3 regions of the Pseudogulbenkiania sp. AW2-16 genome follow, and region 2 is predicted to be linked to each of the others. Evidence: riboswitches for the same ligand, from Rfam matches in the RefSeq annotation. Region 2 holds a riboswitch; each other region holds the start of a gene.
What was found. A riboswitch is a leader RNA that binds a small molecule or an ion and turns the genes downstream of it on or off. The one in region 2 is predicted to bind glycine.
Positions count from the first base shown of each region.

Region 1 (10,073 bases), 2.0 Mb from region 2:
CAAGGCGCTGGTGGGAATCCTGGTCAATCTGCTGGAGAACGCGCTGCACTTTTCCGTAGAAGGCCAGTGCGTGGAGCTGGGCGCCCGGCTGGAGGGCGGCGCAGTGCGGCTATGCGTGGTCGACGAGGGCCCGGGGCTGGGCGACGAGTTGCTGGAGCGGGTGTTCGAACCGTTCTTTACCACGCGCTCCGGGGGAACCGGGCTGGGGCTCGCCATCGTCAAGAAAGTGGTGGAGGAACTGCACGGCAGCGTGTGTGCGGGCAACCGCGAGGGCGGGGGCGCCTGCTTCGAGGTGCGGCTGCCGCTAGCGTGAGCCGAGCCGCTTGCCGTCCCCGCGATCACGGCTATGGGCACTGGTCGTGGTGTGTGCACCGTACAGGCAGGATGGCGAGGGCTTGCCGGGCCAATCTCTGCGTGTAAATCCATCGCTGAGCCAATTCAAAGATTGGCACGCAGGGATTTGTCCGGCGAAGGATTCGCATGCGAGTGCAATAACGCCAGCAGGGTTTTGCCTGATGGCCCCTTAATTATTCTTCCAGATACTGGGTCTTGCCGGTGACCTTGGCCCAGTCTTCGTGATCCGGCAGGGGGTCCTTCTTGGCGGCGATCACCGGCCAGACCTTGGACAGCCGGTCGTTGATCTCGATGAAATGCAACTGGTCGGCCGGCACGTCTTCTTCGGCGTAGATCGCTTCGACCGGGCACTCGGCGACGCACAGGGTGCAATCGATGCATTCGTCCGGGTCGATGGCGAGGAAATTGGGGCCTTCATGGAAGCAGTCGACCGGACAGACATCGACGCAGTCGGTGTATTTGCATTTGATACAAGCTTCGGTTACAACGTAGGCCATTGCATTTTCCTTTGGCGATTTGGGCGCTGACACTCAACAGTCTAGCCAATTTTGCCATCATTTGATTTTCCCGGCTGTTTTCCGATGATGTCTGGCTTCGCTCCCTCCTTGCCCTATCGTGGCCGTTTTGCCCCCAGTCCGACCGGTTTATTGCATGCCGGTTCGTTGACCACCGCCGTCGGCAGCTATCTGGAGGCGCGCACGCGCGGCGGCGTCTGGCTGTTGCGCATGGAGGACCTCGACCCGCCGCGCGAGGTGGCCGGCGCTGCTTCGGCCATCCTGCAGACGCTCGAGGCGCTGGGTTTCGAGTGGGATGGCGCTGTGGAATACCAGAGCCGGCGCCACGAGCTGTACCGCGCCGCGCTGGACCAGTTGGCCCGCGATGGCACTGGCGTACGCCTGTGGCTGTACGCGCAAGGAGATCGCGGCACACGCCCGCCGCGGGGTGGACGGCTACGTCTACCCGGGAACCTGCCGCAACGGCTGCGTGGCGGGGCGCGCCGGCCGTGCCTGGCGGCTACGCGTGGCACCGGGCGAGACGGTGTTCGTCGATCGCTTGCAGGGCGAGTACCGCCAGGATCTGGAGCGCGACATTGGCGATTTCGTGCTGCTGCGTGCCGACGGCTTCTGGGCCTACCAGCTGGCGGTGGTGGTGGACGATGCCGCGCAGGGCGTCACCGATATCGTGCGCGGCGCCGACCTCTTGGTGTCGACGCCGCGCCAGATCGCCGTGCAGCGGGCGCTGGGAGTGTCTACCCCGAGTTACTGCCACTTGCCGCTGATGGTCAACGCGGCCGGCGAGAAGCTGTCCAAGCAGACGCTGGCGCCGGCGATTGCCCCGGCGGCAGCGGCAGCGGAGCTGCGCCGTGCGTTGCAGCGTCTCGGGCATGTGCCGCCGAACGAATGCGGCAGCCTGGCCGAGTTGTGGGCCTGGGCGCGCGGGCATTGGTCATTGGACAAGGTGCCGGCCGGGCCGGTGACGGTGTGAGCCGGGCTTCGGCCAACTTGGTCGGGGAAGGGCTGCTGTTGGTTATTGTGTGGGGAAGTAACGTGGCGCTGCGCCTACATAATCGCGGCATGCAGCCGCGTGCGGCTTGCCAGACCGGCGGCCAGCGCCGATAATCTTGCCCCATCTAGCAGGAGAGAGTGGCCGCGCAAGCCGGCCGCCGCCGAAGGCGCAAGTGCACCCGCAATCGCTCAGGCAAAAGGACTGCGAGGATCGGGCCGTCGTTCCATGGGCGGCCCGCCGAATCTGGAGAGCGGCGCCTGGTTCCAGGCGCCCACCGAAGGGGCTAACGGCTGGTGCTGCACCAGTCGGAAAATCTCAGGTGTAGGGACAGAGGGGTGTATAGAAGGATGAACGCACCCTGAAGGACTCCGCATGACGGCCCCGAAACGTACCCCCCTGTTTGACGAACACCTCGCCGCCGGCGCCAAGATGGTCGATTTTGCCGGCTGGGAAATGCCCATCCATTATGGCTCGCAGCTGAAAGAGCACGAGCAGGTGCGCAGCGACGCCGGCATGTTCGATGTCTCCCACATGACCGTGATCGACATCACCGGTGCGGACGCCAAGGCCTGGCTGCAGAAGCTGATCGCTAACGACGTCGCCAAGCTGGGCTTCGAGGGCAAGGCACTGTATTCCGGCATGCTCAACGCCGACGGCGGCGTGGTGGACGACCTGATCGTCTATCTGACTTCGTACGGCTACCGCATGGTGGTCAACGCCGGTACCACCGACAAGGACCTGGCCTGGATGGAGCAGCAGAAAGCCGGTTTCGATGTGACGCTGAAGGTGCGTCGCGATCTGGCCATGCTGGCCGTGCAAGGCCCCAACGCCATTGCCAAAGTGTGCTCGGTGAAGCCGACGCTGGCAGACGCTATTAAATCTCTGAAAATCTTCCAGGGCTTGCCTGCAGGCGACTGGTTCTTTGCGCGAACCGGCTATACCGGCGAAGACGGCCTGGAAATCATGGTGCCGGCCACCGAGGCGCCGGCCTTCTTCCGCGAATTGCTGGCGGCCGGCGTGGCGCCGATCGGTTTGGGCGCGCGCGACACGCTGCGTCTCGAAGCCGGCATGAACCTGTACGGCCACGACATGGACGAGACCGTGTCGCCGCTGGCGGCCGGGATGGGCTGGACCATCGCCTGGGAACCGGCCGAGCGCGACTTCATCGGCCGTCAGGCGCTGGAAGCGCAGAAAGCCGCCGGCGTCGCGATGAAGCAGGTCGGCCTGGTGCTGGAAGGGCGCGGCGTGCTGCGCGAGGGGCAGAAGGTGGTGGTCGAGGGCGCCGGCGAAGGCGTCATCACCAGCGGCACTTTCTCGCCGACGCTGAAGCATTCCATCGCCATCGCCCGCGTACCGGCTGCGACCGGCGAGACCGCCCAGGTCGATCTGCGCGGCACGCTGACCGAGGTGCGCGTGGTCAAGATGCCGTTTGTTCGCAACGGCAAAAAAGTCTTTAATTAAGCCGAGTATCCGGACTGAGTGGAGGCGGGCCAGGCCCGCTTCCGGACGGGGCGGCAAGGCCCCGTCATCAACCTTTTCTACATTGGAGATGCAGTAATGAGCCAAATCCCCGCCGAATTGAAATACGTATCCAGCCACGAATGGCTGCGCCTGGAAGCAGACGGCACCGTGACCGTGGGCATTACCGAACATGCCCAGGAACTGCTGGGCGACATCGTGTTCGTCGAGCTGCCGAAAGTGGGTGCCGTGCTGGGTGACGGCGAACAGGCTGGCGTGGTGGAGTCGGTGAAGGCCGCTTCCGACGTGTACGCGCCGATCGAAGGCGAAGTGGTGGCCGTGAACGGTGAACTGGAAGCCGCGCCGGAACTGGCCAACAGCGAGCCGTACGGCCAGGGCTGGTTCTTCAAGGTCAAGCCGAGCAATGTCGCCGACCTCGACAAGCTGCTCAACGCCGAACAGTACGCCCAGGAAATCGGCGCCTGATCGAGCCGAACCGGCCTCGCGTCCCAGGGCGCGAGGCTTTTGTTTTATGGGGCCGGCGGCGCCGGCCCATAGTCCTCTTGCATCCGGATACTTGCAACATGACACTCTCTACCCTGTTTAACCACAACGAATTCATCGAACGCCATATCGGCCCGTGCGAGACCGAGAAGGCCGAGATGCTGGCCTACGTCGGCGCCGGCTCCTTCGAGGACCTGGTGGCCCAGACCGTACCGGCCAACATCCGCTTCAACCGCGCGCTGGACCTGCCGCCGGCGCAGCGTGAAGCCGACGCGCTGGCCGACCTGAAAGCGGTCGCCAGCAAGAACGTGGTGAACAAATCCTTCATCGGCCTGGGTTACTACCCGGTGCTCACCCCGGGCGTGATCCTGCGCAACGTGCTGGAAAACCCGGGCTGGTACACCGCCTATACCCCGTACCAGGCCGAAATCGCCCAGGGCCGCCTGGAAGCGCTGTTGAATTTCCAGCAGATGATCATCGATCTCACCGGGCTGGAAATCGCCAACGCCTCGCTGCTGGACGAAGCCACTGCCGCCGCCGAAGCCATGGCTATGGCGCGCCGCGTGTCCAAGTCCAAGTCCGAGCAGTTCTTCGTCGACAGTCGCGTGCTGCCGCAGACGCTGGACGTGATGAAGACCCGTGCCGAGTACTTCGGCTTCGAACTGGTGCTGGGCCATCCGGAAGAGGCCGGCAACGGCGACTACTTCGGCGCGCTGTTCCAGTACCCGGGCGAATCCGGCGAACTGTTGGACCTGACCCCGTACATCGCCGCGGTCAAGGCCAAGGGCGCGCTGGCCATCGTTGCGGCCGACGTGATGGCGCTGGTGGCGCTGAAGTCGCCGGGCGAAATGGGCGCCGACGTGGCGGTGGGCAACACCCAGCGCTTTGGCGTGCCGATGGGCTTCGGCGGCCCGCACGCCGCCTACTTCGCGTTCAAGGACGAGATGAAGCGCTCCGCTCCGGGCCGCATCATCGGCGTGTCGGTCGATGCCAAGGGCAAGACCGCGCTGCGCATGGCGCTGCAGACCCGCGAGCAGCATATCCGCCGCGAGAAGGCCAACTCCAATATTTGTACCTCGCAGGTGCTGCTGGCCAACATCGCCGGCATGTACGCCGTGTACCACGGCGCCGAGGGCGTGAAGCGCATCGCCGCGCGCATCCATCGCCTGGCGGCCATCTTCGCCCACGCGGTGAAGGCGGCTGGTGGCAAGCTGGTGTTCGACCGCTTCTACGACACCGTGCAGGTCGACTTGGGCGCCGATGCGGCCAAGGTGTACGCCGCCGCGCTGGCTGCCGGCATCAACCTGCGCGACGCCGGCAACGGCGTGCTGGGCGTGGCTTTCCACGAAGCCGCCAGCGAAGCCGACCTGGCTCAGCTGATCGAGATCTTCACCGGCAAGCCGGCCGACGTTGCCGCACTGGATGCCGTCGCTGCCGACGCCATTCCGGCTGGGCTCAAGCGCGAATCCGCCATCCTGTCGCACCCGGTGTTCAACACCCACCACAGCGAACACGAGATGCTGCGCTATCTCAAGAAGCTGGAAAACCGCGACCTGGCGATGAACCACTCCATGATCAGCCTCGGCAGCTGCACCATGAAGCTCAACGCCACCAGCGAGATGATCCCGATCACCTGGCCGGAATTCGCCAACATGCACCCGTTCGCCCCGCGCGATCAGGCCGCCGGCTATCTGGAAATGATCGAGGCGCTGCAACAGCAGCTGCTGGCCATCACCGGCTTCGACGCTATCTCGATGCAGCCGAACTCCGGCGCGCAGGGCGAATACGCCGGTATCCTGGCGATCCGCCGCTTCCACGCCAGCCGTGGTGAAGCGCACCGTAACGTCTGCCTGATCCCGCAATCCGCGCACGGCACCAACCCGGCTACCGCGCAGATGCTGGGCATGCAGGTGGTGGTGGTGAAGACCGACGACAACGGCAACGTGGACATGGCCGATCTCCGTGCCAAGGCCGAGCAGCATGCGGCCAACCTGGGCGCGCTGATGATCACCTACCCGTCCACCCACGGCGTGTTCGAGGAAGGCATCAAGGAAATCTGCGAGATCGTGCACGCGGCCGGTGGCCAGGTGTACATGGACGGCGCCAACATGAACGCGCAGGTGGGTCTGACCCGCCCGGCCGACATCGGCGCCGACGTGCTGCACATGAACCTGCACAAGACCTTCTGCATCCCGCACGGCGGCGGCGGCCCGGGCATGGGTCCGATCGGCATGAAGTCGCACCTGGCGCCGTTCATGGCCAACCACGTGGTGTCCGAAGTACCGGGCGCCGTGGCCGGCCAGAGCGCGGTTGCCGCGGCACCGTTCGGTTCCGCGTCGATCCTGCCGATCTCCTTCATGTACATCCGCATGATGGGCGCGGAAGGCATGAAGCACGCCACCGAGATGGCGCTGTTGAACGCCAACTACCTGATGAAGAACCTGTCGGCGCACTACCCGGTGCTGTACACCGGCCGCAACGGTCGCGTGGCGCACGAGTGCATCATCGACCTGCGTCCGCTCAAGGCGGCGTCCGGCATCACCGAGGTGGACGTGGCCAAGCGTCTGATGGACTACGGCTTCCACGCCCCGACCATGAGCTTCCCGGTGGCGGGCACGCTGATGATCGAGCCGACCGAGTCGGAATCCAAGGCCGAGCTGGACCACTTCATCGCCGCGATGGTGGCCATCCGCCAGGAAATCGACAAGGTGCAGAACGGCGTCTGGCCGCTCAACAACAATCCGCTGGTGAATGCGCCGCACAGCAAGGCCGACATCGCCGCCGACTGGGACCGTCCGTACAGCCGCGACGAGGCCTTCTTCCCGCTGCCGTACGTGCTGGACAACAAGTTCTGGCCGAGCGTGAACCGCATTGACGACGTTTACGGCGACCGCAACCTGGTGTGCAGCTGCCCGTCGGTCGAAGAGTACGAGTAAGCGTCAGGCGCTGTCGCAGCCGGTGTGTCGCACCGCTTCGGCCAACCTTTGACGGCAAACGGCTCCCCATCGCGGGGAGCCGTTTTTGTTTGCCGGTCTGCTGCTTGCCGGGGGCGGGTGGCGGGTCTAGGCTGCAAAAGGACATGGTGGCCGGCGCACCCTCGGCCAGCGTGCTCCGCCAGGAGAATCTGCATGCCCCCGTCAGCCCGCGAAGTCTTGAACCAGCCGCCGCCTCTGGTCGACTACAACCTGTTCAGCAGCGATGTCGCCTTGCAGGAAGGGGTGGTGCGCGAGGGCGCGGCGTGGGCGCGCGAGCCGCTGTTCGACTGCGGCGCGCTGCTGGGGCGGCGTGACAGCTTCGAGCTGGGTCGGCTCGCCAATCGCTATCCCCCCTTGCTGCACGGCTTCGACGCTCAGGGCTTTCGGCTCGACGAGGTGGAGTTCCACCCCGCCTGGCACATGCTGATGCGCGGCATCGTCGAGCGTGGCCTGCATTGCGCGCCGTGGGAGGAGCCCCGGCACTGGCGCCCATGTGGCGCGCGCCGCCGCCTTCCTGCTGCAGGCCCAGGTCGAGGCCGGCACGCTGTGCCCCACCACCATGACCTTCGGCGCCATCCCGGTGCTGTCGCAGCACGCCGGCCTGACGCTGGACTGGCTGCCGACGCTGTGCAGCCACGACTACGACGAACGCGACCTGCCGCTCGCGCAGAAGCACGGCGGCCTGGTCGGCATGGGCATGACCGAGAAGCAGGGCGGCTCCGACGTCCGGACCAATACCACGCGTGCCGAGCCGTGTGCGGACGGCAGCTACCGCCTCAGCGGTCACAAGTGGTTCTTCTCGGTGCCGCAGAGCGACGCCCACCTGGTGTTGGCGCAGGCGCCGGGCGGCCTGTCCTGCTTCTTCCTGCCGCGCTGGCTGCCCGACGGCACGCGCAACGCGGTGCGCCTGCTGCGCCTCAAGGACAAGCTCGGCAACCGTTCCAACGCCTCGGCCGAGGTCGAGTTCGACGCCGCCTACGCCGTGCTACTGGGCGAGGAGGGGCGGGGCGTGCCGCTCATCCTGGAAATGGGCGGGCACACCCGCTTCGACTGCCTGCTGGGCAGCGCCGGCATGATGCGCCAGGTGCTGGCGCAGGCGGTGCACCATTGCCGCCATCGCCGCGCGTTCGGCCGGCGCCTGATCGAGCAGCCGCTGATGCTCAACGTGCTGGCCGACATGGCGCTGGAGACCGAGGCCGCCATCGCGCTGGCCCTGCGCCTGGCGCGCGCCGCCGACGCCCCGGACGACGAGGGCGAAACGCTGCTGCGCCGGCTGCTGGTGCCGGCCGGCAAGTACTGGGTGTGCAAGCGTGGTCCGGAGTTGGCGGCGGAAGCGATGGAGGCGCTGGGCGGCAACGGCTACATGGCGGAAAGCGTGGCGGCGCGGGCCTACGCCGAAATGCCGGTGAATTCGATCTGGGAGGGCTCGGGCAACGTGATGTGCCTCGACGTGCTGCGCACCCTCGCCAAGCATCCGCGCGCGCGCGAGGTGCTGCTGGCCGAGCTGGCGCAGGTGCCGGGACGTCACCCGCTCTATCGCCATGCCCTGGGGCGCCTGAGCGACCAGCTGCAGCGCCCCGTGGCGGAGGCCGACGCCCGTCACCTGGTGCGGCGCATGGTGCTGCTGGTGCAGGCCGGTTTGCTGCTGCGCCACGCGCCGGAAGCGCTGGCCGAGGCGTTCTGTGCCTCGCGCCTGGGCGAGGACTGGGGCGGCAGCTTCGGCAGCCTGCCGTCGACGCTGGCGCTGGCGCCGATCGTGCGCCGCGCGCTGTCGGCCTGAGCGGGTGGATGCGCATGGGGGAGGCGCCTAAGCGGAGCGGGGCGGGCGCGGGCCAGGGCGTGCGGCCCACGGCCGGCCGCGCGTGGCGGCGTGGTGCCGTTTTTGTCATGCCCCTGCTGGCGACGGCGTGCGCCGTCGGTCCGGACTATCGACCCCCTGCCATGGCGGTACCGCCGGCGTGGCACAGCCCGCTGCAGGGCGGCGTGCACGCCGCGATGCCGCCGGCGGCCGAACTGGCGCGCTGGTGGGAGCGCACTGGCCGATCCGCTGTTGTCGCGCCTGATCGGCGAGGCCGTGGCGAACAATCTCGATGTCAAACTGGCGCAGGCCCGCCTGCGCGAGGCCCGCGCCCGCTACGGGCTGGCCGTGGCCGAGCGCTATCCTGCCCTGAACGCCCGCGCCGCCGTCAACCGCAACCGTTCCAGCGACGAGATGAGCCAGGGCAAGGGGCGCGCCGTCGAGACCTGGTCGGCGCAGCTCGATGCCAGCTGGGAGCTCGACCTGTTCGGCGGCCTGCGCCGTGCCCAGGAAGCCGCCGCGGCGACGCTCGACGCCGAGCAGGAGGCGCTGCGCGACACCCGGGTCAGCCTGCTGGCGGAAGTGGCGCTCGGCTACGTCGAGGCGCGCGGCTTTCAGGCCCGGCTGGCGCTCGCGCGCGGCAGCCTCGCCACCCAGGACGAGACCTGGCAGATCACGCGCTGGCGCCATCAGGCCGGACTCACCACGCAGCTGGACGAAGACCGAGGCCCGCTTCAACCTGGAGCAGACGCGGGCCCAGCTGCCGGCATTGCAGCAGGGGCTGGCGCAGTCGAAACAGCGGCTGGCGGTGCTGCTGGGGCGCGCGCCCGGCGAGCTGAGCGAACTGGACCAGCCGGCCGCCATCCCGCACCTGCCCGCCACCGTGGCGGTGGGCATCCCCGCCGACACCCTGCGCCAGCGCCCCGACCTGCGCCGCGCCGAGCGCCAGCTGGCGGCGGCGACGGCGCAGGTCGGGGTGGCCAGCGCCGCCGCCTACCCCGATGTGTCGCTGTCCGGCACGCTCGGCCTGCAAGCCCTGAGCGGCGGCCGGCTGTTGCGTTCCAGCGCCGGCCTGTATGCGCTGGGCGCCAGCGTCGGCGAGGTCGTGTTCGACGCCGGCCGCGTCCGCCACAACATCGAGGTGCAGAATGCCCTGCAGCAGCAGGCGCTGCTCAATTACCAGTCCGCCGTGCTCACGGCCTTGCGCGACGTCGAGGGCGCGCTGGTGGCCTACGCCGAGGAGCAGAACCGCGGCGTGGCGCTGCGTGATGCGGTCACGGCGGCGCAAGGGGCGGCCGATCTGGCCTCGAGCCAGTACCAGGCCGGCCTGGTCGATTTCCAGGCGGTGCTCGACACCCAACGCTCGCTGCTGTCGCTGCAGGACCAGCTGAGCCAGAGCGAGGCGGCGGCGGTGTCCAACCTGGTACGGCTTTACAAGGCGCTGGGCGGCGGCTGGGACGCGGCTGCGGCGAAAGGAG
Region 1 is NZ_CP157668.1:1,955,091-1,965,163, forward strand. Features, by position in the region: gene ABKF58_RS09555 (sensor histidine kinase) at 1-313, shown strand, start outside; gene fdxA (ferredoxin FdxA) at 528-851, opposite strand; partial or broken gene gluQRS (tRNA glutamyl-Q(34) synthetase GluQRS) at 936-1,839, shown strand; glycine riboswitch at 1,979-2,074, shown strand; glycine riboswitch at 2,094-2,201, shown strand; gene gcvT (glycine cleavage system aminomethyltransferase GcvT) at 2,233-3,321, shown strand; gene gcvH (glycine cleavage system protein GcvH) at 3,418-3,804, shown strand; gene gcvP (aminomethyl-transferring glycine dehydrogenase) at 3,903-6,758, shown strand; partial or broken gene ABKF58_RS09585 (DNA alkylation response protein) at 6,951-7,208, shown strand; gene ABKF58_RS09590 (isovaleryl-CoA dehydrogenase) at 7,291-8,577, shown strand; partial or broken gene ABKF58_RS09595 (TolC family protein) at 8,872-9,255, shown strand; gene ABKF58_RS09600 (TolC family protein) at 9,365-10,073, shown strand, end outside.
Region 1: it holds a riboswitch for glycine, as region 2 does, so the genes downstream of both, gcvT (glycine cleavage system aminomethyltransferase GcvT) here and glyA (serine hydroxymethyltransferase) in region 2, are expected to answer to the same signal.

Region 2 (10,073 bases):
AGGTTGGCGAGATACAGCGCGTGGGCCAGCACCACCTTGTGCTGTTCGTCCTGCCGTTCGTCGTCGCCCATGTCAGGCGGCGAACTGGGTGTCGATGACGGCCAGGAGCGCCGCCAGGGTGTCGGCGTCGTCGGTCAGCGGCTCGGCCAACGCGGTGCGGCAGGCGGTGAGCGGTGCCATGCCGGCGGCCATCAGCTTAGCGGCGTAGACCAGGAGGCGGGTGCTGACCGATTCGTCCAGGTCGTAGCCGGTAAGGCGGCGCAGCTGGCCCGCCAGCGTCACCAGTTGCTTGGCGCGCCCGGCGTCGATGCCGCTCTCGCGCACCACCACGGCGTGCTCCACCTCGGGCTGCGGGAAGTCGAAGGACATCGCCACGAAGCGCTGCCGCGTCGACGGCTTGAGGGTCTTCAGCACGTGCTGGTAGCCGGGGTTGTACGACACCACCAGCATGAAGTCGGGCGAGGCCTCTAGCACCTCGCCGGTGCGCTCGATCGGCAGGATGCGGCGGTCGTCGGTGAGCGGGTGCAGCACCACGGTGGTGTCCTTGCGCGCCTCGACCACTTCGTCGAGATAGCAGATGCCGCCCTCGCGCACGGCGCGGGTGAGCGGGCCATCGCTCCAGTAGGTGGCGCCATCGCCGATCAGGTGGCGGCCGACCAGATCGGCGGCGGTCAGGTCGTCGTGGCAGGACACGGTGATCAGCGGCAGGCCGAGGCGCGCCGCCATGTGGGCGACGAAGCGGGTCTTGCCGCAGCCGGTGGGGCCCTTGATCAGCACCGGCAGCTGCTGACGCCAGGCGGCCTCGAACAGCTCGCATTCGGAGCCGACCGGCTGGTAGAAAGGAACATCAAGCTGGGCCGAAACGGTGGGTGCGTTCATGGCGTTCTCTCACAGGAAACTAAAAATCAACACGGCGCTCACCAGCGCCAGCCAGCCGTGCACGGTCAGCCGCAGCCAGGCTGGGGCGTGGCGCAGGGCCATGTAGTGCTCGACGATGGCCAGGCCCTTGAGCCAGGCCACCGACAACGCCGCCAGCGCAAGGTGGCCGGGGGTGAGGTGAGCGTCAGCAAGAAAAGCCGCCAGCAGGGTCAGCGCGGTCAACCACAGCCACACCCGCCAGACGGTAGGGAAATCTCTCAAAGCGTTCATAGTCATCAACTTACGCGTCGGGCCCCGGCCTCACCTTGACCAAGGGCAAGCAATAAAAATCACTCAGAACCGGTTCAGGATGTGTCGCGGGTGGCCCTCGGCTGGGCTACGCCATGGCGTCCCGATCAGGGACGTGCAACACGATCGTGGACAGGCTCTAACGTGCCACGTACACCAGCGCGAACAGCACCACCCACACCAGGTCCACCATGTGCCAGTAGGCGGCGGCGGTCTCCACACCGGCGAGCTGGCCCGGCCGGTAGCGCCCGTCGCGGGCGTACACTGCCACGGCACCGACGATCACCATGCCGAGGATGACGTGCAGGAAGTGGAAGAAGGTGAGCGACAGGTAGAACATCCAGAAGGTGTCGCTCGACAGCGTGATGCCGGCGGCGAACTTTCCGGCGAACTCGCCGCACTTGAGCACCACGAAGCCCATTCCCAGCGCCACGGTCAGCCACAGCAGACGGCGGGCGGTGCGCTGGCGATCGAGCACGAAGGCCCGCACCGCCGCCGACACGCTGGCGCTGCCGGCAATCAGCAGCAGGGTATTGACGGTGGGCACGCCCAGCGCCAGCTGGCGCTGGCCGGCGACGAAGGTGGCAGGGTCGTGCGCCCGGGCATAGCCGTAGGCGAGAAAGAACACCCCGAACACCAGCAGCTCGGCGAGGATGAAGAACCACATCGCCAGATCGCCCGGCACCTCGCGCGGGTTGGCCGAAGCCGACAGGGTTACGCTCTGGTTCATATTTGCCTCCCAGGATCCGGCCCGGCCCCGCATCGCACACGCAGCGGGCCAAACCGGCTTCCGATAAAAAAAGGCGACCCGAATCCCCCCGGGCCGCCTTTAGCTACACACACTCAGTGGGCGGCTTCGTCGGTCTTGCCCTTGACGAAGAAGCTGATGATGTAGAGCGCGAGACCGATGAAGAACACCACACCGCTGGCTTCACGCAGCCAGTAGTAGGTCGCGGCATGGTCCTGAGCGGCCATGAACGGCATCGGCGTGGTACCCATGCGCTGCAGCGACACCTGCACGTAGCCGGCGGCGGTCAGGAACAGCGTGATGGCCACCATGGCGAGGGTCATCAGCCAGAACGACACCATCTCCAGTTTCTGGGCGCCGCGGCTGTTGGCCTCGCGACCACGCAGCTTGGGCATGGTGTAGGAGATCATCGTGATCACCACCATGGCGTAGGCACCGTAGAAGGCCATGTGACCGTGCGCGGCGGTGAGCTGGGTGCCGTGCGTCAGGTAGTTCACCGGAGCCAGCGTATGCAGGAAGCCCCACACCCCGGCGCCGAGGAAGGCCATCACACCGGTCCCCAGGGCCCACAGCACGGCGGCCTTGTTCGGGTGTTCGCGACGGCGACGGTTGACCATGTTGAAGGCGAACAGCGTCATCATGAAGAACGGAATCGGTTCGATCGCCGAGAAGATCGAGCCCCACCACTGCCAGTACCCCGGGGTACCGATCCAGTAGTAGTGGTGACCGGTGCCGATGATGCCGGAGATCAGCGTCATGGCGATGATCACGTACAGCCACTTCTCCACCACCTCGCGGTCGACGCCGGTCACCTTGATCAGCACGAAGGCCAGCATGGCGCCCATGATCAGTTCCCACACGCCTTCCACCCACAGGTGCACCACGTACCACCAGAAGTACTTGTCCAGCACCAGGTTGGTCGGGTTGTAGAACGAGAACAGGAAGAAGATCGCCAAGCCCCACAGCCCCAGCATCATCACCAGGCTGACGCTGGTCTTGCGGCCGGACAGCACGGTCATCGACAGGTTGTAGAGGAAGGACAGCGCCACCAGCACGATCCCCACCTTGGTGATGGTGGGCTGCTCCAGGAACTCGCGTCCCATGGTCGGCAGGATTTCGTTGTGGGTCAGCTGGGCCAGCGTGGCGTACGGTACCGACAGGTAGCCGACGATGGTCAGGGCGCCCGCCACCAGGAACACCCAGAAGGTGATGATGGCGAGTTTAGGACTGTGCAGCTCCCGTTCCGACTCCTCCGGAATCATGTAGTAACCGGCGCCCATGAAGCCGAACAGCAGCCACACGATCAACAGGTTGGTGTGCACCATGCGCGCCACGTTGAACGGAATTTCCGGGAACAGGAAATCACCGATCACGTACTGCAGGCCCATGATCAGGCCGAACACGATCTGGCCGAAGAACAGCCCGATGGCGGCAATGAAGTAAGGCTTGGCTACCGCCTGCGAGCGGTATTTCAGCCGGGTGGCGGCGTGTTCCTCCACACCCCGAGGGGTGTCGAGAACCGCCGTGGTCGAGGTACTCATGCGAATCTCCCTAAATCTGACAAGAATTCATCCCGCTCGGCAGCCTTAGCCTTCGATGTTGGGCGGCCAGTTGTTGGTATTGATCTCGGAGCTGTACTTGAGGAAGGCGACCAGGTCGTCCAGTTCGCCGTCGGTCAGATGGAACTGCGGCATCTGGCGACGACCCGGGGCGCCGGTCGGCTGACCCTTGATCCAGGCCTTGATGAACTCCGGTCCGCGGCGCTGGTAGACGTTGCCCAGTTCCGGCGCAAAGTAGGCGCCCTCACCCAACAGGGTGTGGCAGCCGATACAGTTGCGCGTCTCCCAGATGTTCTTGCCGCGTGCGACCTGCTCGGTCAGGTTGACGCGGTTGTCGCGCTTGGGCAGCGCCTGGGTGGTATCGAACGTCAATGCAAGAAACAACAGAAAGAAAAACACCGCCCCACCATAGAAAATATTGCGGGCGGTCGACTTGGTGAAGCTGGCGCTCATACGGCCTCCTATCACATATCACCGGAAACACCCGGTGCCTGGGGTAAACTGTATGGGCGATACATGTTTACGACATTGATGCGAATCAACGATTTCCCGGCCGCGCCATTCCTACACTTGCGCCATTGTCATCGCCTTGCTGCAGGAGTCCGCATGAACCACCCCGCCTCTCCCCCCTCTCGACAGCGGCCACCAGCGCCGCTCAGACCGCCTCCGCCAACGACGACTTCCCCCCGGCACGGTCTGCCTGATCGGCGCCGGACCGGGCGATCCGGAACTCATCACGGTCAAGGGACTGGCCCGGTTGCAACGAGCCGAGGTGGTGCTGTACGACCACCTGGTCGACCCCGCCGTGCTGGCACTGGCGTCGCCCTCGGCCTGGCGCATTGACGTCGGCAAGGAAGCCAGCCGCCACACCTTGCCGCAGGGCGAGATCAACGCCCTGCTGATCCGCCAGGCACGCCAGGGCCGGCGCGTGGCGCGCCTCAAGGGCGGCGACCCGTTCCTGTTCGGCCGCGGCGGCGAAGAGGTCCAGGCGCTGGCCGAGGCCGGCATTCCGTGCGAAGTGATCCCCGGCATCACCGCCGCCTGCGGTGCCGCGGCGCGCGGGCTGATCCCGCTCACCCACCGCGACCACGCCCAAGGCGTGAGCTTCGTCACCGGCCACCGCCGCGACGGCGAAGACGAACTCGAGTGGACGCGCCACACCGGCGCCGAGGAAACCCTGGTGATCTACATGGGCCTGGCCGAAGCGGCGCGCATCTGTGCCGAGCTGATGCGCCACGGCCGCCCCGGCACCACCCCCGCCGCCGTGATCGAGCGCGCCACCACGCCGCAGCAGCGCATCGTCAGCGCCGACCTGGCCACCCTGCCGGCACGCATCGCGGCGGCCGGCGTGCGTCCGCCAGCCTTGCTGATCATCGGCGAGGTGGTGCGGCTCTACCCGACGCTGAGCGCCGCCTCAGCCACCGTGGCAGCCGCGCCGGCATGAGCCTGCCGGCACGCGCCGGAAGTGTTGCATCGACCCGACACCGGCCCCGAGCAGGGCCGGTGCGCATCGGCCCGGCGGTAGCGGCTCGGCAGCTCAACAGCCGACCAGTTTCGTCACCAAAGCGACTATTCTCCCCGCCGGCTCCCCGTGTCGGCGGGCACCGCCGACACCCTGCCCGCTGCGCCGCGTCCGTGCCGCCGCCGGCGCGTGACGAATCACGTTGACAGGCTGCGGCGGCATCTCTAGATTCGGCACCAGCCGCGTCAAACATTGCGGGAGAGACCACCTTGAGCGGTGGCGCCGAAGGGGTATCGCCCCAGAAACTCTCAGGCAAAAGAACCGCAATGTCGTTCGGCTCTCTGGAGAGTAGGCCCGTGAGGCCTCGCCGAAGGAAGCATGGCCGGGTGCCCGTCACCCCGCCGTAATCTCTCAGGCAAAAGGACAGAGGGGGCGTCATCTGACCTGTGTCGGATGGGGACCCGCGTCCGTGCCGTTGCACCCGCCCTTTACCCCTTCCCTCGCCCGTGCGGGCCACAGGTCGACACCAACGACCGGGCACGCGGCGGCCGCCATTGGCCGCCGGCCCTGCAACAACAAGGACAGCACATGTTTACCCAGGATATGCAGATTGCCGGCTTCGACGACGCCCTGTGGAACGCGCTGGAGGCCGAGCGCCAGCGCCAGGAAGATCACATCGAGCTGATCGCCTCCGAAAACTACACCAGCCCGCGCGTGATGCAGGCGCAGGGCTCGCAACTCACCAACAAGTACGCCGAAGGCTACCCCGGCAAGCGCTACTACGGCGGCTGCGAACACGTCGACGTGGTCGAGCAGCTCGCCATCGACCGCGCCAAGCAGCTGTTCGGCGCCGACTACGCCAACGTGCAGCCGCACTCCGGCTCGCAGGCCAACGCCGCCGTCTACATGGCGCTCTTGGAACCGCACGACACCGTGCTGGGCATGAGCCCGGCGCACGGCGGCCATCTCACCCACGGCGCCAAGGTCAACTTCTCCGGCAAGATCTACCACGCGGTGCAGTACGGCCTCAACCCGGACACCGGCGAGATCGACTACGACGAAGTGCAAAGGTTGGCCGAAGAACACAAGCCGAAGATGATCGTGGCCGGCTTCTCGGCTTACTCCCTGGTGCTCGACTTCGCCCGCTTCCGCCAGATCGCCGACAGCGTCGGCGCCTACCTGTTCGTCGACATGGCGCACGTCGCCGGCCTGGTCGCCGCCGGCCTGTACCCGAACCCGGTGCCGTTCGCCGACGTCGTCACCACCACCACCCACAAGACCCTCCGCGGCCCGCGCGGCGGCCTGATCCTGTGCAAGAGCAACCCGGAGCTGGAGAAGAAGTTCAGCTCGCTGGTGTTCCCCGGCATCCAGGGCGGCCCGCTGATGCACGTCATCGCCGCCAAGGCGGTGGCCTTCCTCGAGGCGCAGCAGCCCGAGTTCAAGGCCTACCAGCAACAGGTCATCGCCAACGCCCGCGCCATGGTCACGGTGTTCCAGAACCGCGGTTACAGCGTGGTGTCCAACAAGACGGACGACCACCTGTTCCTGCTGTCGCTGATCAGCCAGGGGCTGACCGGCAAGGCAGCCGACGCGGCACTGGGCGCGGCGCACATCACCGTCAACAAGAACGCCGTGCCGAACGACCCGCAAAGCCCGTTCGTCACCAGCGGCATCCGCATCGGCACCCCGGCCGTCACCACGCGCGGCTTCAAGGAAGCCGAAGTGGAGCGCGTGGCAGGCTGGATCTGCGACATTCTCGACGATATCGAGAACCCGGCGGTGATCGAGCGCGTCAAGCATCAGGTGGCCGAGCTGTGCGCAGCTTTCCCGGTGTACCGCGGCTAAGAACCCGCCTCACGATCGGTCGCGCACGCCGCAGGATGGGGGCAATTCAGAGGAACCCATCATCGATGGATTCCCCATCCTGCGATGAGGACAATGCCAACAGCCCTCTCGGAAACGTGGCAGGATCGTGACCCTTGATCGAGTTTTACCCCGGCCGGAAACGGCCGGGGGTTGTCTCCCGAATTCATCAGGCCCCCGCCTAGCGGGGTGCCGTAGCAAGAGAAGCAACCATGGCAATCAGCGTCTTTGACCTGTTCAAGATCGGTATCGGCCCGTCCAGTTCGCACACCGTGGGGCCAATGCGCGCCGCGCGTCAGTTCGTCGCCCGGCTGGAGAAGGACGGCCTGCTGGAACGAGTGGCCAGCGTGCGCAGCGAACTGTTCGGCTCGCTCGGCGCCACCGGCAAGGGCCACGGCTCGGACGTGGCGGTACTGCTCGGCCTGCAGGGCGAACTGCCGGACGAAGTCGACACCGACGCGGTGCCGGCCATGGTGGCAGCAATCCGCAGCAACAAACGGCTGTCGCTGCTCGGCCAGCACGAAGTGGTGTTCACCGAGCCGGAGCACCTGGTGCTGCACAAGCGCAAGTCGCTGCCCTTCCACCCCAACGGCATGACCTTCGAGGCCCGCGACGACGCCGGCAACGTGCTCGACAAGCGCGCCTACTACTCGGTAGGTGGTGGCTTCGTGGTGGACGAGGCGGCGGTGGAGGCCGGCTTCGTGCCGCCCGGCGCCACCGAGCTGCGCCATCCCTTCAACAACGCCGCCGAGCTGCTGGCGCTGTGCAAGGAACACGGCAAGCCGATCAGCCAGATCATGCTGGAGAACGAACTGGCCTGGCGCAGCGAGGAAGAAGTGCGCGCCGGTCTGCTCAACATCTGGCACGTGATGCAGGCGTGCGTGAAGCGCGGCTGCGCCCACGAAGGCATCCTGCCCGGCGGCATGAAGGTCAAGCGCCGCGCCGCCGATATGCACCGCAAGCTGCTGGCGGCGCCCGAGGCCAGCCTGCGCGACCCGCTCACGGTGATCGACTGGGTCAACCTCTACGCGCTGGCGGTAAACGAAGAGAACGCCGGCGGCGGCCGCGTGGTGACCGCGCCGACCAACGGCGCGGCCGGCATCGTGCCGGCGGTGCTGCACTACTATTCCCGCTTCGTGCCCGGCGCCAATGAAGACGGCGTGGTGCGCTTCCTCTTGACGGCCGGCGCCATCGGCATCCTGTTCAAGCTCAACGCCTCGATCTCGGGGGCGGAAGTCGGCTGCCAGGGCGAAGTCGGCTCGGCCTGTTCGATGGCGGCGGGCGGGTTGGCCGAAGTGATGGGTGGCACCCCGGAGCAGGTGGAAAACGCCGCCGAGATCGGCATGGAACACAACCTCGGCCTGACTTGCGACCCGGTGGGCGGCCTGGTGCAGGTGCCCTGCATCGAACGCAACGCCATGGCCTCGGTCAAGGCCATCAACGCCGTGCGCATGGCGCTGCGCGGCGACGGCCAGCACTTCGTCTCGCTCGACCGCGTCATCAAGACCATGCGCGACACCGGCCGCGACATGAGCACCAAGTACAAGGAAACCGCCCGCGGCGGCCTGGCCGTGAACATTGTCGAGGTGCCGGTCAACATCGTGGAATGCTGACCGCGTGCCCTCGGCACCCTTCCTCTGACGTCTCTTCCCCCGCTCGCCGGGGGTTCTTTTTTGTCTGGTCCGGCTCAGCGATACAGCGCCGGAAACGCGCGGTGCAGGGCGTCGAGCTTGGGCAGATCGTTGATCACGATGTAAGGGTTGTCCGGGTGCAGCGCCAGGAAGTTTTGGTGGTAACCCTCGGCCGGATAGAACGCCTTGAGCGGCACTACCTGGGTGACGATGGGTTGGCCGAACACGCGCGCCTTGTCCAGCTGCGCAATATAGGCCTGCGCCACCTGTTTCTGGCCGGCGTCGGCATAGAATATCGCCGAGCGGTACTGCGTGCCGTGATCCGGCCCCTGGCGGTTCAGCTCGGTCGGGTCGTGCGCCACCGCGAAGAACACCTGCAACAGCTGGCCGTACGAGACCTTGGCGGGGTCGTAGGTGATCTTCACCGATTCGGCGTGGCCGGTGGTCCCGCTACTGACGGTCTCGTACCGGGCGCTGGCGGCGCTGCCGCCCGAGTAGCCCGAGACCACGCTGGTGACGCCCTTGACGTGCTTGAACACCGCGTCGACACCCCAGAAACAGCCACCGGCGAGCACGGCGACCTGGCTGCCGTGCTCGGGGAGAGGCACGCCGGCAAAGGCAGGCACGGTCTGGGCACGAGCCGGCGCCAGCAGCCCGCAGCCGACCGACAGCACCAACAACAGGGTACGGATGCGAATCATGGTCTTCCTCCTCAGCAAGTGGGATGGGAACGTGACGCCGGGCGCCGCCGGCAAAACCCTGCTGGCGTCGTTGCCCGCGTGCGAATCCTTAGGTTCACCCAGCAAGCTTTTGCCGCACGACGTGTACCGTAGCGTCGCAAAAACGTCGGCCAAGTCGCGTTTTCTGCCAGCGCCCGCCCGGCCAGGAACGTGGCACCGGTTTTGTCAGCGCCGTTTAGCCGAAGGTAAACGCGAACGCCTGCACCCCGGCGTCGAGAAACTCGATCTGGAAGGTGCGTTCCCGTGCACCTGCCTGCTGACGCACCAGCTGGTACAGCCGGTTGCCGTCGACTGTACCGCTGCCGTCAGCACCGACGTCGGCACCGTGGTCGGCTCCCGGTGCCGCACCATCGAGCGTGACGCGGAAGCGCACCGGCGAGCCAGTGCGGATTACCCAGCACCAGATGCAGGTCGCGGCCGCGGAAGCGATAGACGATGGCCCCCTGCGGGCGCGCCAACGTGGCCGATTCGCCCCCCACCTTCCAGCGGCCAGCGAGCCCCCATTGGTTGAGCACTGGAGCAGGCGGCACCGAATACAGGGCGACACGATCCGGCCGGAAGCGCTCGGGCGAAGCGAAATGCTCGGCGCGTTCACTGCCGATATAGGTTTCCGGCGAGACATTGACGTCGCCACCACCGGCCGCCATCACGCCCTGGGCGGGCAACGGCAGCACCCGGGCCATCGGGCCGGACACCTTGGAGTGGGCCTCCGCCAGCAACTGGCGGATCGCCGCTTCGGTGTGGGCGTAGTCGCCCTCGCCGAAGGTGTGGTCGCGTACCCGGCCCTGGGCATCGATCAGGTAGTGCGCCGGCCAGTACTGGTTGTGGTAGGCGTTCCAGATGGAGAAATCGTTGTCCATCGCCACCGGGTAAGGGATGCCGAGGTCGCGGATGGCTTTGCGC
Region 2 is NZ_CP157668.1:3,918,651-3,928,723, forward strand. Features, by position in the region: gene ABKF58_RS18850 (hypothetical protein) at 1-71, opposite strand, end outside; gene ABKF58_RS18855 (CbbQ/NirQ/NorQ/GpvN family protein) at 73-879, opposite strand; gene ABKF58_RS18860 (cytochrome C oxidase subunit IV family protein) at 889-1,149, opposite strand; gene ABKF58_RS18865 (cytochrome c oxidase subunit 3 family protein) at 1,307-1,897, opposite strand; gene ABKF58_RS18870 (cbb3-type cytochrome c oxidase subunit I) at 2,011-3,456, opposite strand; gene ABKF58_RS18875 (c-type cytochrome) at 3,502-3,927, opposite strand; gene cobA (uroporphyrinogen-III C-methyltransferase) at 4,178-4,918, shown strand; glycine riboswitch at 5,182-5,270, shown strand; gene glyA (serine hydroxymethyltransferase) at 5,525-6,781, shown strand; gene ABKF58_RS18890 (L-serine ammonia-lyase) at 7,012-8,412, shown strand; gene msrA (peptide-methionine (S)-S-oxide reductase MsrA) at 8,487-9,131, opposite strand; gene ABKF58_RS18900 (hypothetical protein) at 9,346-9,543, opposite strand; gene ABKF58_RS18905 (cytochrome c biogenesis protein DipZ) at 9,476-10,073, opposite strand, start outside.

Region 3 (10,073 bases), 880 kb from region 2:
CGATATGGGGAGCGATCCACATAGCCGGTGGCCGGGCGATCTATTAAACGGCACGACGGCAGGACTGGCCTGCCCTCTGCGCGTGGGAAACCGGGTGATCGGCGCCTTGACCATCTACGATGCCGAGGCAGACACCTTTGGTGCTGACGAAATCGCGCTGCTCACCGAGTCGAGCGAAGATCTGGCGTTTGGCATTGCCACTTTGCGGAACCATGTCGAGCAGAAGCGCACCCAGGCGGCCATGCATCACTTGATGCGGCACGATCCGCTGACCGGGCTGCCCAATGCGCTGCAGTTCGAGGAGGCGCTTTCAGCCGCCCTCAGAACCAGCATGCAAGAGGCGCAACCGCTTGCCACGCTGCAACTCAATATTGAGCGACTCAGCGAGATCAATGATGCATTGGGCTTTGTCTACGGCGACCAGATCCTGTGTGATTTCGGTTTTCGACTACAGGGATGCGTGCCTGCCACTGCCCTCGTGGCACGGATACGTGGCGACGAATTCGCGGTGCTCCTGCCCTGCAGTGACGCCCAGGCGGCATTGACTGCCGTCGAAGCCGTGGAACTTGAGTTGGCGCGCGCTTTTCCTGTGGCCGACATCGCTTTGGACGTTAGCGCGAAGACCGGCATTGCCCTGTTTCCAGAACATGGCACAACGACACACGATCTGCTGCGTCGCATGGACAAGGCCGTCAATCAGGCCAAGAAGCGTGGTCTGAGCCACGTGGTATTCGACCCTGGAGAGGCCCATGCTCAGGCTGACCGTCTGGTCATGGTGGGCGAGTTGCGGCGGGCTATCGAAGGAGGAGAACTGCGCGTATACCTGCAGCCCAAGGTCGAGTTTGCCACGGGCCGGGTGAGTGGCGCTGAAGCGCTGGTGCGTTGGCACCATTCGCGGCTTGGCCTGCTGGCACCCGCCATGTTCATTGGTTTGGCTGAGCATACCGGCCTGATTCGCCCACTGACGGAGTGGGTCATTGGTGCCACGCTTGATTTGTTGCAAAGCTGGCATGCCCGAGGCTGCGCCGTTCCCATTGCCGTCAACCTGTCGGCACGCAGTCTGCATGATGAGAGTCTGTTGGACAAGATCCGCCTGTGGCAGGCTGCCCGTGGGATTGGACCTGGCTGGCTGGAGGTGGAAATCACCGAGAGTTCCGTCATGGAAGATCCCGAATTGGCGCTTGGTATTCTACATAGCCTGCACGCTGGGGGCATTCCGCTCTATATCGACGATTTTGGCACTGGCTATTCTTCATTGAACTATCTGCAGAAGTTGCCGGTGGACTATATCAAGATCGACCAGTCATTCGTGGCGAACATGACCCGCAGCAAAGACTCGGCGATGATCGTGCGCTCCACCATCGATCTCGTACGTGATCTGGGCCGCAAAACCGTGGCCGAAGGCATTGAAACCCAGGAGCACTGGGAGCAACTGTCCCGACTGGGATGCGACTACGCTCAGGGCTACTTCATCGCCAAGCCGATGCCGGCCGAAGCCTTCCAGGAGTGGGTTGAGAATTTCATCCCACCCGTGCCAGCGACTGAGTCCGCTCATTGAACGGCCCGGCCTCAGGGGGGGGCATCCAAGGGTTTGGCCCCTCACGCCAAACCCGGCAGGAGCCGTGCCCTCTCCGTATCGGGCGGAGCCGTCTGATAGCGGTTCTCCCGGTATTTTCCCTGGCGACTGTGCCTATTTGCCGCCGCCATGCCGTACACGTCGCCTTGTCGCTTGTTGATTCATCCTGTTGCCAGGATGGTCTGCCGTTGAGACCGCGTTGTTACACCCAGCGAGCTTGCTCGGGGTCGCTGCGGCCGGTTTATTTGGTATCGCGTGGACGATCGAGAAACGGTGTTTGCGGCGAGTGTTATTAAATAAATGGCATATTTGTTAACAAATATTTGCAATTTGCCTGAGGTGAGACTGCTCACTCCCCATTTATCATTGCGGCACCCATAAACAGGAGCCCACTGATGACATCGCACAAAGCCCTACCTCATCCTCGCGAAGTTCGTCTGAAGCGAGGGCTGAACCAGGTGCAATTCTGGAGCCTGATCGGCGTCACTCAATCTGGAGGGTCGCGCTACGAGTCGGGCCGAAACATGCCGCGCCCGGTGCGGGAACTGTTCCGCCTGGTGCATATCGAGCAAGTTGACCTTGCCGTCATCAACCGTGAGGACATGGAGGTCATCGGTCTTCTCAAGACACAATTTCCAGATTTGTACGAAAGTTTGAAGAAGGCGGTATCGGCGACATCACGTGAAGAGCAGTGATTTGTCGCGTTGGTTTTCAGGCGCGCTACAGCCTGGCCTGATAGCTGACATCTGAAGTCCGGATATGGCAGATCCCCCTTGCCCATGTTGGCAAGGCAAGGCATTACAAGCCGGGCAGGAGTCGTGTGGAGTCGGACTTTGGACTCGTGGCTGACGCCAGATTTCAGGTCAATAAAAAAGGCGGGAGAGTAAAACTTCCCGCCTGTTTCTTATGCTTGGCATAGCCTTGCCTGGCTCGCTTCTTCCGGTCTGTAAAGGTGGCACAGCGCTGCAGACGTTGTGCGAATTTGGCTACCGGGTTGGTGCGTGGTGGTTTGGCCATCGGGTTCCTTCCAGTTGAGTCGAGGGTGCTCTCTCGACAGACGAATGAGTAGACTGCACCACCGGTTTTCCGTTCCCCGAGTGTGTCAATTTTTCGAACGGCGACGAGGCCGTCCCGGTGTTCGGGATTGTCCGCACCTGACGTGATGCATGGGCCGCTGAAACCTCATGCCCGGCTCGTCTTCACGATGGTCTTTACCTGGGCAGACGGTGAGTGTCGCCCCCCCTCGAGAACGGTCGCGCGTCTCCATGTCCGCTGTTGCGGGGCGAGTGTTGAATAGCAATGTTCAGATATGTACTTCGCCAAATGCTGAAGTATCGGGCCGGGCCTTTGATGCCGAGAGGCCCGTCTGGTCTGGGTTTGCGCCAGCTATCGGCGGCGGTGCGCGACGGGTGCCGCGTATCGGGCCTCGGTGGCGCGGGTGTTTTGCTGTTGACAGTCCCGGAACCCCTCCTCTAGATTGGGCATCAAGCTATCGGGATGTGACAGGAGAGACCGCCATGTGGCGGCGCCGAAGGGGAATCGCCCCAGAAACTCTCAGGCAAAAGGACTGCCGCATCGACTAGCTCTCTGGAGAGTAGGCCCACGAGGCCTCGCCGAAGGAAAAGCGTTCCCGTCCGGGTCCGTAATCTCTCAGGCAAATGGACAGAGGGGGCATCAGGCTCACGCCGCCTGGAATGCCCCGCTAAAGTCCGGATGCCGATCCCCCGATCGTCCCCTGCTTTCGCCGTTGTACTCCAGGCTTGCGTTGGCCCGTTTCACTTCACGCAACCCTGTCAGGAGAGAGCAATGAGCGACATCAAATACACCGAATCCCACGAATGGCTGCGCCTGGAGGCGGACGGCTGCGCCACCGTTGGCGTCACCGACTACGCCCAGAACTTGCTGGGCGACCTGGTTTACGTGGCGCTGCCCCGGGAGGGCGACCGTTTCGCCCAGGGCGAGGAAGCCGCCACCATCGAATCGGTCAAGGCCGCCGGCGAGATCAAGATTCCGGTGGATGGCACCGTCGTGTCCGTCAACGACGCGCTGGCCGACGAGCCGAGCCTGGTGAACGAGGCGGCGGAGAGCGCGGGCTGGTTCTTCCGCATGCGTATCGACAACCCGGAGCAACTGGCCGGGCTGATGGATGCCGCCGGCTACCACGCCTACATCGGCGCATAGGGGGATTGGTCATGGCTACGTTTGATTCCCTCACGCAGCGCGAGCTGTTCGTGCGCCGCCACATCGGCCCGGATGCCGGTGAACAGGCCGAGATGTTGGCTGAACTGAATGTCGGCTCGCTGGACGAGTTCATCCGGCAAGTGGTGCCGGCGGCGATTCGCCGTCACGAGCCGCTGGCCCTCGGTGCGGGCTGCACCGAAGCCGAGGCGGTGCAAAAGCTGGCCGATATCGCCAGCCGCAACAAGGTGTTCAAGTCGTTCATCGGCATGGGCTACCACGACACCCATACCCCGCCGGTGATCCAGCGCAACGTGCTGGAGAACCCGGCACTGGTACACCGCCTACACCCCGTACCAGCCGGAGATTTCGCAGGGCCGCCTGGAGGCGCTGCTCAACTTCCAGACCATGGTCGCCGACCTCACCGGCATGGAGATCGCCAACGCCTCGATGCTGGATGAAGGCACGGCGGCGGCCGAGGCGATGACCTTCTGCCAGCGTCTGGCCAAATCGAAGAGCCCGGTGTTTTTCGTGGCGGCCGACTGCCATCCGCAGACGATCGAGATCCTCCGCACCCGCGCTGAGCCGATCGGCATCGAGGTGGTGGTGGGCGACCCGCGCCGAGATCTGGCCGGTGTCAACTGCTTTGGCGTGCTGCTGCAGTACCCGGGCACGTTCGGCGACATCCACGATTACCAGGGCGTGATCGACGCGACGCATGCCAAGGGCGCTCTGGCGGTGGTGGCCGCCGACTTGCTGGCGCTGACGCTACTGACCCCGCCGGGCGAATTTGGCGCCGACGTGGCGATCGGCACCACGCAGCGTTTTGGCGTGCCGCTCGGCTTCGGTGGCCCGCACGCCGGCTACCTGGCGACCCGCGACGCCTTCAAGCGCAGCATGCCGGGCCGTCTGGTCGGGGTGTCGATCGACGCGCACGGCCGCCCTGCCCTGCGGCTGGCGATGCAGACGCGCGAACAGCATATCCGCCGCGAGAAGGCGACCAGCAACATCTGCACCGCGCAGGTGCTGCTGGCCAACATCGCCGGACTGTACGCGGCTTACCATGGCCCGCAGGGGCTGAGCACCATCGCCCGGCGCGTGCACCGGCTGACCGTGACCCTGGCGGCCGGCCTGCGCCAGCTCGGCTACAGCGTGCCGACCGAGTACTGCTTCGACACGCTGACCGTCGACAGTGGCGCGCAGACCGCTGCGCTGCATGCCGGCGCCCGCTCCTACTCGATCAACCTGCGTGTCATCGACGCGCAGCGCCTCGGTATCGCGCTGGACGAGACCACCACGGCCGAGGACGTGACGACGCTGTGGGCGATCTTTGCCCAGGGCAAGCCGGTGCCGGATTTTGCCGCGCTGGAGGCGGCCACGCCGGATGCGCTGCCGGGGCAACTCAAGCGCGGCAGCGCCTTCCTCACCCACCCGGTGTTCAACAGCCATCACTCGGAAACGCAGATGCTGCGCTACCTGCGCGCGCTGGTCGACAAGGACCTGGCGCTGGATCGCACCATGATCCCGCTGGGCAGTTGCACCATGAAGCTCAACGCCACCAGCGAGATGCTGCCGATCACCTGGCCCGAGTTCGCCGGGCTGCACCCGTTCGCGCCGGCCGAGCAGGCCGAGGGCTACCGTGCGCTGACGCAGGAGCTGGAGGCGATGCTGTGCGCGGTGACCGGCTACGACGCGGTGTCGCTGCAGCCGAACGCCGGCTCGCAGGGCGAATACGCGGGCCTGTTGGCGATTCGCGCCTATCACGCCAGCCGTGGCGAGGGGCAGCGCACCGTGTGCCTGATCCCCTCCTCGGCGCACGGCACCAACCCGGCCTCGGCGCAGATGGTCGGCATGCAGGTGGTGGTGGTCAAGTGCGACGACGCCGGCAACGTCGACGTCGATGATCTGAAGGCGAAGGCGGCGCAGCACAGCCATGATCTCGCCGCGATCATGATCACCTACCCGTCCACCCACGGCGTGTTCGAAGAGCGCGTGCGCGAGATTTGCGACGTGGTGCACGCGCACGGCGGCCAGGTCTACATCGACGGCGCCAACATGAACGCGCTGGTGGGCCTGGCGCAGCCGGGCAGCTTCGGCGGCGACGTGTCGCACCTCAACCTGCACAAGACCTTCTGCATTCCGCACGGTGGTGGCGGTCCGGGTGTCGGTCCGATCGGCGTCAAGGCGCATCTGGCGCCGTTCCTGCCCGGCCATCGCCAGGGCGGGCTCGCCGGCGGCGGCGCGGTGTCGGCGGCGCCGTTCGGCAGCGCCAGCATCCTGCCGATCACCTGGACCTACATCACGCTGATGGGGGCGGCAGGGCTGCAGCGCGCCACCGAGCTGGCGATCCTCAACGCCAACTACATCGCCAGCCGCCTCGCGCCGCATTACCCGATCCTCTACACCGGGCCGAACGGGCGCGTGGCGCACGAGTGCATCGTCGACCTGCGCCCCCTGAAGGACGCCAGCGGCATCAGCGTGGACGACGTGGCCAAGCGTCTGATCGATTTCGGCTTCCACGCCCCGACCATGAGCTTCCCGGTGGCCGGCACGCTGATGATCGAGCCGACCGAGTCGGAGTCGAAGGCCGAGCTGGATCGCTTCATCGACGCGATGATCGCGATTCGTGGCGAGATCGCCGCGGTGGAGGCCGGCACGCTGGATGCGCACGACAACCCGCTCAAGCACGCGCCGCACACGGCGGCCGAGCTGGTGGGCGAATGGGGACACGCCTATTCGCGCGAGCAGGCGGTGTATCCGCACGGCGTGGCGCGCTCGGCGCCGAACAAGTACTGGCCGCCGGTGAGCCGTGTCGACAACGTCCATGGTGACCGCAACCTGGTGTGCTCCTGCCCGCCGCTGTCGGACTACCCGAACTGACCCTGCCCGGCCGACGGTTGCCGCTCCGGCGGCAACCGCGCCAGAGGAGAATGCAGATGTATACCCAAGACATGCACATCGAAGGCTTCGACGACGAACTGTGGGCCGCGCTGGAGGCGGAACGCCAGCGCCAGGAAGACCACATCGAACTCATCGCCTCCGAAAACTACACCAGTCCGCGCGTGATGCAGGCGCAGGGCTCGGTGCTCACCAACAAGTACGCCGAAGGCTACCCTGGCAAGCGCTACTACGGCGGCTGCGAGCACGTCGACGTGGTCGAGCAACTCGCCATCGACCGCGCCAAGCAGCTGTTCGGCGCCGACTACGCCAACGTGCAGCCGCACTCCGGCAGCCAGGCCAACGCCGCGGTCTACATGGCGCTGCTGCAGCCGCACGACACCGTGCTCGGCATGAGCCTGGCGCACGGCGGCCACCTCACCCACGGCGCCAAGGTCAACTTCTCCGGCAAGCTCTACAACGCCGTGCAGTACGGCCTCAACCCGGACACCGGGCTGATCGACTACGACGAAGTGCAAAGGTTGGCCGAAGAACACCGCCCGAAGATGATCGTGGCCGGGTTTTCCGCCTACGCCCGCGTGCTCGACTTCGCCCGCTTCCGTGAAATCGCCGACTCGGTGGGAGCGTACCTGTTCGTCGACATGGCGCACGTGGCCGGCCTGGTCGCCGCCGGGCTCTATCCGAACCCGCTGCCGTTTGCCGACGTCGTCACCACCACCACCCACAAGACCCTGCGCGGCCCGCGCGGCGGCCTGATCCTGGCCAAGAGCAACCCGGAGCTGGAGAAGAAGTTTAGCTCGCTGGTGTTCCCCGGCATCCAGGGCGGCCCGCTGATGCACGTAATTGCGGCAAAAGCTGTCGCTTTTAGAGAGGCGCTGCTGCCGGAATTCGCAGACTATCAGCGACGGGTCATCGCCAACGCCCGCGCCATGGTCACGGTATTCCAGGAGCGCGGCTACGAAGTGGTGTCCGGCGGCACTGACGATCATCTGTTCCTGCTGTCGCTGATCAACAAGGGCATCACCGGCAAGGATGCCGACGCGGCGCTGGGCCGGGCGCACATCACGGTGAACAAGAACGCCGTGCCGAACGACCCGCAAAGCCCGTTCGTCACCAGCGGCATCCGCATCGGCTCGCCGGCGATCACCACGCGCGGCTTCACCGAGCGCGAATCGGCACGCACCGCGACGCTGATCTGCGACGTGCTCGACCACCTCGGCGACGAGGAGGTGATCGCCGCGGTGCGCGCCCAGGTGGCGCAGTTGTGCGCCGCCTTTCCGGTGTACCGCCGGTAACGGAACGGAGGGTCCGGAGACCCTGCTTCGGCCAACGTCGGCGCCGTGCGCCGCTGGCTGAGCATGCCGTCCGGCGAGGCAGGCGGCATCCGGTGCCCCAACGAAGAAATCCGCATGCGGTGGCGAGGTCGCCGCGTGTTTGAGAATCAAGGAGCTCAGCATGAGCCACACTGAAACGCTTTCCCGCACCCCGCTCTACGCGTTGCACGTCGAGCTGGGCGCCAAGATGGTGCCGTTCGCCGGCTACGAGATGCCGGTGCAGTATCCGCTCGGCATCCTGAAGGAACATCAGCACACCCGTGCCGCCGCCGGGCTGTTCGACGTCTCGCACATGGGCCAGGTCAAGCTGATCGGCGCCGAGGCCGCCGCCGCGCTGGAAACGCTGGTGCCGATCGACGTGATCGACCTGCCGGTCGGCCTGCAGCGCTACGCCCTGTTCACGAACGACGACGGCGGGATTCTCGACGACCTGATGGTGGCCAACTTCGGCGGCGGTGTGCTCTACGTCGTGGTCAACGCCGCCTGCAAGGCGCAGGACATCGCCCACCTGAAGAGCAAGATCGGCCACCGCTGCGAGGTGGTGGAATTGAACGACCGCGCCCTGCTGGCGCTGCAGGGCCCGGCCGCGGCCACCGTGCTGGCGCGCCACGCGCCGGCGGTGGCGGAGCTTACCTTCATGCACTGCACCCGGGTCGAACTGGCCGGCGTGGAATGCTACGTGAGCCGTTCGGGTTACACCGGCGAAGACGGCTACGAGATCTCGGTGCCGGCCGACCACGCCGAAGCGCTGGCGCGCCTGCTGCTGGCCGAGCCGGAAGTACAGGCGATCGGCCTGGGCGCGCGCGACTCGCTGCGGCTGGAGGCGGGCCTGTGCCTGTACGGCCACGACATCGACACGAGCACCACGCCGATCGAGGGTAGCCTGCTGTGGGCGATCTCGAAGGCGCGCCGTCCCGACGGCGAACGCGCCGGCGGGTATCCCGGCGCCGCCGTGGTGGCGCGGCACATCGCCGAGGGCACCCAGCGCAAGCGCGTCGGCCTGCTGGTGAAGGACAAGGTGCCGGTGCGCGAAGGCGCCGAGCTCGTCGACGCCGACGGCCACACCATCGGCAAGGTCACCAGCGGCGGCTTCGGCCCGACCCTGGGCGCCCCGCTGGCGATGGGTTACGTGGCTAGCGCGCACGCCGCACTGGGCACGCCCCTGTTCGCCATGGTGCGTGGCAAGCCGGTGGCGGTGGAAGTGGCGAAGACGCCGTTCGTGCCGCAACGCTACTACCGGAGCTGAGCCGTGAACGCCCTCGTCCCGAACAAGGCCCCGCTGGCGGCGGGGACCAAACTCTCCGCCGCGGAGAAAATGGCGCGCATTCCGGTCAAGGTCGTGGCGACCGAGCCGGGCCAGATGCAGCGCAAGCCGGCGTGGATTCGCGCCGCCTTTCCCGGCTCGCGCGAGGTGGTCGAACTGAAGAAGGTGCTGCGCGAGCAGAAACTGCACACCGTGTGCGAGGAAGCGAGCTGCCCCAACCTCGGCGAATGCTTCAGCCACGGCACCGCCACCTTCATGATCATGGGGGACATCTGTACCCGCCGCTGCCCGTTTTGCGACGTGGGCCACGGCCGCCCCAACCCGCTCGATGCCGCCGAACCGCAAAGGTTGGCCGAAACCATCGCGGCGATGCGGCTCAAGTACGTGGTGATCACCTCGGTCGACCGCGACGACCTGCGCGACGGCGGCGCCGCGCACTTCGCCGCCTGTATCCGCGAGGCGCGCCGGCTCAACCCCGCGCTCAAGATCGAGACCCTGGTGCCGGACTTCCGCGGCCGCCTGGGCATCGCGCTGGACGCCCTGGAGGCGACGCCGCCCGACGTGTTCAACCACAACCTGGAAACGGTGCCCCGGCTCTACCGCGAGGCGCGCCCCGGCGCCGACTACCTGCATTCGCTCAAGCTGCTGCAGGAGTTCCACTACGCGGTTCCCGACGTGCCGACCAAGTCCGGGCTGATGCTGGGGCTGGGCGAGACGCGGGAGGAAGTGGAACAGGTGATGCGCGATCTGCGCGCGCACGACGTCGAGATGCTGACGCTGGGCCAGTACCTGCAGCCGACGCGTCACCATCTGCCGGTCAAGC
Region 3 is NZ_CP157668.1:3,036,737-3,046,809, forward strand. Features, by position in the region: gene ABKF58_RS14895 (EAL domain-containing protein) at 1-1,558, shown strand, start outside; gene ABKF58_RS14900 (helix-turn-helix domain-containing protein) at 1,972-2,271, shown strand; gene ABKF58_RS14905 (DUF7230 family protein) at 2,435-2,593, opposite strand; glycine riboswitch at 3,070-3,156, shown strand; gene gcvH (glycine cleavage system protein GcvH) at 3,383-3,757, shown strand; partial or broken gene gcvP (aminomethyl-transferring glycine dehydrogenase) at 3,769-6,634, shown strand; gene glyA (serine hydroxymethyltransferase) at 6,691-7,947, shown strand; gene gcvT (glycine cleavage system aminomethyltransferase GcvT) at 8,108-9,232, shown strand; gene lipA (lipoyl synthase) at 9,236-10,073, shown strand, end outside.
Region 3: it holds a riboswitch for glycine, as region 2 does, so the genes downstream of both, gcvH (glycine cleavage system protein GcvH) here and glyA (serine hydroxymethyltransferase) in region 2, are expected to answer to the same signal.